2 regions of the Streptomyces sp. NPDC020192 genome follow, and region 2 is predicted to be linked to the other one. Evidence: riboswitches for the same ligand, from Rfam matches in the RefSeq annotation. Region 2 holds a riboswitch; the other holds the start of a gene.
What was found. Region 2 has a riboswitch for cyclic di-AMP ahead of ACH47Z_RS34720 (M23 family metallopeptidase). Riboswitches for the same ligand answer to the same signal wherever they lie in the genome.
Positions count from the first base shown of each region.

Region 1: linked by a shared signal. The riboswitch ahead of ACH47Z_RS43405 (M23 family metallopeptidase) and the one ahead of ACH47Z_RS34720 (M23 family metallopeptidase) in region 2 are both predicted to bind cyclic di-AMP.

Region 1 is NZ_JBIRXG010000050.1:9,756-13,888, reverse strand. Features, by position in the region: gene ACH47Z_RS43410 (aldo/keto reductase) at 1-322, opposite strand, end outside; gene ACH47Z_RS43405 (M23 family metallopeptidase) at 399-1,424, opposite strand; cyclic di-AMP (ydaO/yuaA leader) riboswitch at 1,432-1,578, opposite strand; gene ACH47Z_RS43400 (PP2C family protein-serine/threonine phosphatase) at 1,812-2,987, opposite strand; tRNA gene ACH47Z_RS43395 (tRNA-Met) at 3,144-3,217, shown strand; gene ACH47Z_RS43390 (dihydrofolate reductase family protein) at 3,279-4,133, opposite strand, start outside.
Region 2 is NZ_JBIRXG010000023.1:22,852-26,984, forward strand. Features, by position in the region: gene ACH47Z_RS34715 (GntR family transcriptional regulator) at 1-206, opposite strand, end outside; gene ACH47Z_RS34720 (M23 family metallopeptidase) at 404-1,147, opposite strand; cyclic di-AMP (ydaO/yuaA leader) riboswitch at 1,160-1,317, opposite strand; gene ACH47Z_RS34725 (M16 family metallopeptidase) at 1,538-2,926, opposite strand; gene ACH47Z_RS34730 (M16 family metallopeptidase) at 2,923-4,133, opposite strand, start outside.

The DNA.
Region 1 (4,133 bases), on a different contig from region 2:
CGGCGGCGGCCTTGATGTTGGCCGCGGACAGGCCCTGGAACTGCGGGTGCTGGCTGACCTTGGTGGCGATGACGACGTCGGAGCGGTTGCCGCGGGCCTTGACCCACTTGCCGATGATCGTCTCGGACTCGCCGCCCTGGTTGCCCTCGACCCAGGCGGAGTAGGCGTCGGCGGTGTCGATGAAGTTGCCGCCGGCCGCCGTGTAGGCGTCGAGGACGGCGAAGGAGGTCTCCTCGTCGGCGGTCCAGCCGAAGACGTTCCCGCCGAGGGAGAGGGGGAAGACCTCGAGGTCGGAGGAACCGAGTGTGCGCAAGGAAGTCATGCTCTACGACAACACCGGCGGTGGGTGATCGCATTCCACCGCCGGCGCCGAGTTCACACGAATGCCATGGTCCGGTTCAGGGGTTGAGGCCCTTGTCGCGCAACCACGGCGCCGGGTCGATGGCGGTGGCCTGGCCGTTCGGGTGGACCTCCAGGTGCAGGTGGGGGCCGGTGACGTTGCCGGTGGCGCCGATGCGGCCGATGACGTCGCCGGTGGCGACCTTCTGGCCGACCGAGACGTTGATCGAGGACTGGTGGCAGAACCACAGCTCGGTGCCGTCGTCCAGGGTCAGGATGGTGCGGTAGCCGTAGGCGCCGGCCCAGCCCGCCTCGGTGATCGTGCCGCCGTGGACGGCCTTGATGAGGGTGCCGGTGGGGGCGGCGAAGTCGAGGCCGGTGTGGTAGCCGGAGGACCACATCGCGCCGGGCTGACCGAAGGTGCCGGTGATCGTGTACGACACGACGGGCAGCTGGTACTGCTTGGCCAGCTCGGCCAGCCGCGCGGCCTCGGCCGCCTGCTTCGCATCGGCCACCGCCTTGTCCTTGGCGGCGGCGGCCCGGGCGGCGGCGTCCTTCTCCGCCTTGGCGGCCGCGTCGGCGGTCTGCTTCTCGGTGGCGGCGAGCGCGGCCGCGGTGGCCCTGCTGTCGGCCTTGTTCTGCTGCTGCTCGGCCTGGGCCATGATCCGGTTGCGCAGGGCCTCGCCGGCGCCGCCGCTCTTGGTGCTGTCGGTGCTCACGCCGACGTCGGAGAGCCCGGTGGCGGCGGCCTTCGGTGCCGAGGAGGAGCCGCCGTCCTCGAAGAGGTGGGTCACCGAGTCGGGCAGGGAGAGGGAGACCGGGGGCTTGCCGGTGTGGGCGCTGGCCATGCCGCCCGCACCGACCGCGGCCATGACGCCGACGCCGAGGACGGTGGAGCTGCGGGCGAAGCCGCCGCGCTGCTTGGCGACGCGGTGCCGGCCGCGGACGGAGGCGACGGAGTCCTCGGTGGGGTTCCACTCCTCCCAGGGGCCCTCTTCGGCGTGGTAGGAGCCGTAGCCGAAGGTCTCGGGATCGGCGGACGCCGGTATGAACGGGGCTTCGGGGGCAGGCGGGTTGGACGCCACGCGGGCGTACTCCTTTCCTTCCGTCGCCTACCGGGTTAGCTGACGGGTTCGGAGCGGGAAGGTCTCCTACGCGCGTATACCTCTCGGTATCCGCGTGATTCACCCCAGGGTGGTGGTTCCCCGGCTCCCTTGCGGGATTCGGCGCGTGCGCACGGAGCCGCCTCTTGTGGCGGCTGGGACGACCGCGCTGCGTTATCGAACGTTAATAGACCTGCAAGTCACTTTCCAAGCCGTTCGGCTTGATCATTAACGCTTTCCGGCCCGGACTTAACGGCCAGGACCACGGCAAAACGGGCGAGTTGGCCATCATTCAGGAGTCTCGGCGTTTTTGATGGTGTCTCAGATGTTATGCGGAGGGCGGTCGTCCGGTCACCGTCCGTGAAATCGTCAGGGGTGGCGTACGGCGAGCAGCGCCATGTCGTCCGTCATCCCGCCGGAGTGCCGGCGCACCTCCCCGGCGAGCGCGCCGACCAGCGCGGCGGGGCCGGGGAAGACCCGCCCGGCGAGCCGCCGTTCGGGGTCGTAGAACCGGCCGTTCGCGTCCCGGGCCTCGGACAGCCCGTCGGTGTACAGCAGCAGGGTGGCCCCGTCCGGGAAGCGCTCCTCCATGGCCTCGTCGGGCCATGTCCCGAGGTCGCCCATGCCGAGCGGCAGCGCGGGCTCGGGGGCGGTCAGGGTGCGCAGGGTGCCGTCGGCGTACAGCAGCAGCGGGGGCGGATGGCCGCGGGTGAGGATCCGTACGGTCCCGTCGCCGTGCGGGAGTTCGGCGAGGACGGCGGTGGTGAAGCCCTCGAAGGCGTCGATGCCGTCGCGCCGGGTGCCCTCGCGGGCCAGTGCCCGCTCCAGCCGCTGCGCCACCTCCTCCAGCGTGGCCTCCTGCTCGGCGGCCTCCCGGAACGCGCCGATCACCACGGCGACGGCGGCGACCGCGCCCATGCCCTTGCCGCGCACGTCCCCGACGATCAGCCGGACACCGTGCGGACTGTCCTGCACCGCGTACAGGTCGCCGCCGATGAACGCGTCCTGCCGGGCCGCCTCGTAGCAGGCGGCGATCTCGAAGCCGCCGATCCGCGCGGCGGGCTGAGGCAGTACGGCCCGCTGGGCGGCCTCGGCGATCTCCCGGGCGGAGGCGAGCCGCCGGTCACCGATCCGGACGACCCGGTTGATGGCGACGGCCAGCAGGGCGACGCTGGCCACGGTGACGACGTCCGTGACGATGCCCACGGCCGGATGGTCGCCGCTCCGGGCGCGCACCGCGTACATGGCGACGACGGCCGCGACGCCGGTCAGCACGGTGGTGCGCAGCGAGGACAGGGGTGCGGCGATCAGCGGGGCGGCGGTGAAGAACGGTACGGCCGTGAACTCCCTCGGGGTGAGCAGGCCGTACAGCACCCCGCCGGCGACCAGCAGCGCGGGCAGGGCGCGGGCCGACGCGCCGGGGGTGAGGCGGCGCGGGCGCGCGGGGGCCGGCTCGTCGCCGAGGCCCGGGTCGGGCACGGGGTCACCGGGCAGCCGGCCCCCCGCCCTGGCATACGTGCTCTCCTCCACCTCTCCAGGGCCCACCACTCGTCTCCCACATGTCCGACGTACGTCCAGCCTGGCCGCCCCGGGCCCGCCGGGCGACCTCGGTTGGCCCGGGCGGATGACACGCCCCGGGGGCCCCGCGATCAACCGGTGTGCAAAGTGTCCTGCGCATGGGGTACTCTGGAGTCACAACGACGCGGGGTGGAGCAGCTCGGTAGCTCGCTGGGCTCATAACCCAGAGGTCGCAGGTTCAAATCCTGTCCCCGCTACTGAAGGCTCAGGGCCTGGAATCCATCGGATTCCAGGCCCTGAGTGTTTTCCGGGGGGGGCTCACCCCACCAGATGCCTGTTGGGCGCCTTGGCCTGCTCCTCGTACTCCGGCAGGACGACCACCTCGGCGCCCGCCTGCACCAGCACCCCGGTCCCGTCGGCCGCGTCCACGAACGTGTCCGGTTCACGCCAGGCCGTCACCACCCGCCGCACCCCCGCCCGCAGGATCAGCTCGGAGCACGGTGCGGGCCGGGACGCGCGGCGGGCGCACGGCTCCAGGCTGCTGTAGACCGTGGCGGAGGCCAGCCGGGGGTCGGCCGGGTCGAGCTTGGCGAGGGCCGCCTCCTCCGCGTGGACGACGGGGTCGTCCCCCTCCCGCGAGTGGCCGCGCGCCAGCTCCGTACCGTCGGCCGCCACCACCACCGCGCCGACGCTGAACGCCGTCTCGGAGGGCGGGCACAGCGCGGCGAGCTCGCAGGCGGTGCGCAGCCAGTGGCGGTCGGCGGCGGTGGGGGCGGAACCCGTGCCGGGGGCGGTGGGCTCGTAGCGCATGAGGACGACGTCCTCGATACGGCGGGTCTCGGTGAGCCGGAGCCGGCCGGCCTGGTAGGCGCCGGGGCCGAACAGGCGCGGTGCCGCCGGTTCGCCGACGAAGAGCGGCGCGAGGACCAGCTGGAGTTCGTCGGCGAGGCCCTGCTGGAGCAGCTGGGTGTGGACCGTGCCGCCGCCCTCGACCATCAGGCGCCGCACTCCGTGCACGACGTACAGGTGCTCCAGGAGCGCCCGCCAGTCGAGGGCGGGGCCGAGCGGTACGACCCCGGCGGTGTCGCCGAGGAGGCGGGCGGCGCGCTCGGCGCCCGCGTCGGTCGTGTAGACGATCTTCTCGCCGCCGGTGTGCCAGAACTTCGCGGCCGG
Region 2 (4,133 bases):
GGCTCGGCCACGCACGCGCCCGCATGCCGGCGCGTCACCACGAAGCCCTCCGCCTCCAGGGTGCGCAGGGCCTCGCGGACGGGGACGCGCGAGACGCCGTAGCGACGGGCCAGGACTTCCTCGGTCAGCCGGCCGCCACGCTCGTAGACACCGGCGACGATGTCGTCCCGGATCGCCGTGCATACCGAGTGCGCCGGAATACGCATGACCGACCTCCGCCTTAATCCCCGTGAAACGTCGACGATGGACGTGTGTTCCGTGACTCTATTCCAATGAGCCGGAATTTCCGACGGCGGGCCGGAATCCATGGAAGTTTTTTGGACAGACATCCGGCGGACAGCGTGAAAAACGGCGAAAGCCCCGGCTCGGTGAGCCGGGGCCGCGGATGCCGTGCGCGGGTGCGTCAGACGGTCACGCCGTGCTTGCGGAGATAGGCGACGGGGTCGACGTCCGAGCCGTAGTCGGGGGTCGTACGGGCCTCGAAGTGGAGGTGCGGCCCGGTGACGTTGCCGGTCGCGCCGGACAGGCCGATCTGCTGGCCCGGGGTGACCTGCTGGCCCACCGTGACCCCGAGCGACGACAGATGGCCGTACTGGGTGTACATGCCGTCGGCCATCCGGATCACGATCTGGTTGCCGTACGCGCCGCCCCAGCCGGTGGAGACGACGGTGCCGGAGCCGACCGCGTGGACGGGCGTGCCGCTGGCCGCGTGGAAGTCGATGCCGGTGTGGGAGCCGGAGGACCACAGGGAGCTGCTGGCCTTGTAGCCCGTGGAGACGTACGAGTCCGTGATCGGGGCGACGAAACGGTTCAGCCGCTCGCGCTCGGCCTCGCGGGCGGCGCGCGCCTTGGCCGCGCGGATCTCCTGGGCCCGCTTGGCGGCGGCCTGCTCGGCCGCCTTCTGCTCGGCGGCCCGCTGCTGGGCGGCGGCCTGCGCGCTGATGTGCTCGGCCACGTCGTCGCTCACGGTGAGGACCGGAGTGAGGCCGGTCTGCTCCGCGGCGTTCTCGGCGGCGAGGGCCGGGGAGGCCGCGAGGGTGCCGATGACACCGGTGGTGGTCAGGGCCGCGACACCGGCCGCCTGAGCGGTGGTGCGCTTGACCCGGCCGGGCTTGCGATGCTTCCCGGTGGCGCACATGAACGCCATGAAGTGGCTGGTCCTTTCCTTCCCTCTCGCCTACCGGGTTAGCTGACGGGTTCGGAGCAGGAAGGTCTCCTACGGGCCCCACGCGCACGCGTGGCGTCCGATTCACCCCAGGGACGTGGGTCCCCGGCTCCCCTGGCTCGCGCCGTACGGGGACTCGGCGATGGCTGTCCGGTGCCGCGGGTGCGGCGCACTGCCCGACGAACAGCCCGGACGACGCTAGGCGGGCGCCTCGGCAATCCCCAAACGGATCCGGGTTTTTGTAGCGCATCCCACAGGGCAGACAGGCAACCTCCGCCCCAAATCGGGCATCTGGGGAAGACATGAGGAAGAGAGCGGAACAGCAGGGGCCCTGACGGCCTGTCGGTCGTCAGGGCCCCACGCGTGCGTGCGTCAGTCGGCCGCCACCACGGTGACGTCGCCGATGCCGAGCGCCTCCACCGGCGCCTTGATCTGGGCGGCGTCACCGACGAGGACGGTCACCATGCGGTCCACCGGGAAGGCGTTCACGACGGCGGCCGTGGCCTCCACCGTGCCCGTCGCGGCCAGCTGCTGGTACAGCGTCGCCTGGAAGTCGTCGGGCAGGTGCTGCTCGACCTGGTCGGCCAGCGTGCTCGCGACGGCCGCCGCCGTCTCGTACTTCAGCGGCGCCACCCCGACGAGGTTCTGCACGGCCACGTCCCGCTCGGCGTCGGTCAGGCCGTCCGCCGCGAGGGTGCGCAGCACCTTCCACAGGTCGTCCAGCGCGGGACCGGTGTTGGGCGTGTCCACGGAACCGCTGATGGCGAGCATCGACACACCCGTGCCGTCCGGGGCGGACCGGAGGACCTGCCCGAAGGACCGCACACCGTAGGTGTAGCCCTTCTCCTCGCGCAGGACGCGGTCCAGGCGGGAGGTGAGGGTGCCGCCGAGGCAGTAGGTGCCGAGCACCTGGGCGGGCCACACGCGGTCGTGCCGGTCGGGGCCGACGCGGCCGATGAGCAGCTGCGTCTGGACGGCGCCGGGCCGGTCCACGATGACCACGCGCCCGGTGTCGTCGGCGCTCACCGCGGGCACCGGCCGGGGCTCGCCCTGGCTGCCGGTCCAGGCGCCCAGGGTCTCGCCGAGCAGCGCGTCCAGGTCGATCCCGGTGAGGTCGCCGACCACGACCGCGGTGGCCGTGGCGGGGCGGACGTAGCGGTCGTAGAAGGCGCGTACGGCGGCGGCGTCGATCTTCTCGACGGTCTCCTCGGTGCCCTGGCGCGGGCGCGACATGCGCGAGGTCGCCGGGAACAGCTCCTTGGAGAGCTCCTTGGCGGCCCGCCGGGAGGGGTTGGCCAGCTCGTGCGGGATCTCGTCCAGGCGGTTGCGGACCAGCCGCTCGACCTCGCTCTCGGCGAACGCGGGCGCGCGCAGGGCGTCGGCGAGCAGGCCCAGGCCCTTGGCCAGCCGGGAGGCGGGCACCTCCAGGCTGAGCCGGACACCGGGGTGGTCGGCATGCGAGTCCAGCGTGGCGCCCGCGCGCTCCAGCTCGGCGGCGAACTCCTCGGCGGAGTGCTTGTCGGTGCCCTCGGAGAAGGCCCGCGCCATGATCGTGCCGACGCCGTCCAGGCCGGCCGGCTCGGCGTCCAGGGGGGCGTCCAGCAGCACCTCGACGGCGACGATCTGCTGGCCGGGGCGGTGGCAGCGCAGCACGGTCAGGCCGTTGTCGAGCGTGGCGCGCTCGGGGGCCGGGAACGCCCACGGCCTGGCCTCGCCGGGCTGCGGCTGGGGGTGGAAGTCCATGGTGGCGAGCTCGGTCACTTGGCCGTCTCCTCGTTCTCGTTACCGGCCTCTACGGTCGCTTCCCGCTCCGGGTCCTCGCCGCGCCCCGCCTCCTCGGTGTGCTCGGCGGACTCGGCGGACAGCGGCTCGTAGACCAGGACCGCGCGGTTGTCGGGGCGCAGGCGGGCCTTGGCGACCTCCTGGACCTCCTTCGGGGTGATCTCCAGGACGCGCTTGACGGCGGTCAGGGCGAGCTGCGGGTCGCCGAACAGGACGGCGAACCGGCACAGTTCGTCGGCGCGGCCGGCGACCGTGCCGAGCCGGTCCAGCCACTCGCGCTCCAACTGGGCCTGGGCGCGCTCCATTTCCTCGGGCGTGGGGCCCTCCTCGGCGAACCGGGCCAGCTCCTCGTCGATGGCGGTCTCGATGACCGGCACCTCGACGTCCCCGGAGGTCTTCACGTCCAGCCAGCCCATGGAAGGCGCACCGGCGAGGCGCAGCAGGCCGAAGCCGGCCGCGACGGCCGTACGGTCACGGCGCACCAGCCGGTTGTACAGGCGGGAGGACTCGCCGCCGCCGAGGACGGTCAGGGCGAGGTCGGCCGCGTCGCACGCGCGCGTGCCGTCGTGCGGGAGCCGGTAGGCGGCCATCAGGGCGCGCGCCGGAACCTCCTCGACGACGACCTCGCGCTTCTGCTCGCCGATGACGTCCGGCAGGGAGCCGTCGCGGGGGGCGGGCTTGCCGTCGTGCGCCTGGATCGAGCCGAAGTACTTCTCGATCCAGGCGAGGGTCTGCACCGGGTCGATGTCACCGACCACGGAGAGCACCGCGTTGTTCGGCGCGTAGTAGGTGCGGAAGAACTGGCGGGCGTCCTCCAGGGTGGCCGCGTCCAGGTCCGCCATCGAGCCGATCGGCGTGTGGTGGTAGGGGTGACCCTCCGGGTACGACAGGGCGGTCAGCTTCTCGAAGGCGGTGCCGTAGGGGACGTTGTCGTAGCGCTGGCGGCGCTCGTTCTTCACGACGTCCCGCTGGTTCTCCATGGACTCGTCGTCCAGGGCGGCCAGCAGCGAGCCCATGCGGTCGGCCTCCAGCCAGAGCGCCAGCTCCAGCTGGTGGGTGGGCATGGTCTCGAAGTAGTTCGTGCGCTCGAAGCTGGTGGTGCCGTTGAGCGAGCCGCCGGCGCCCTGCACCAGCTCGAAGTGACCGTTGCCCTTCACCTGTCCCGAGCCCTGGAACATCAGGTGCT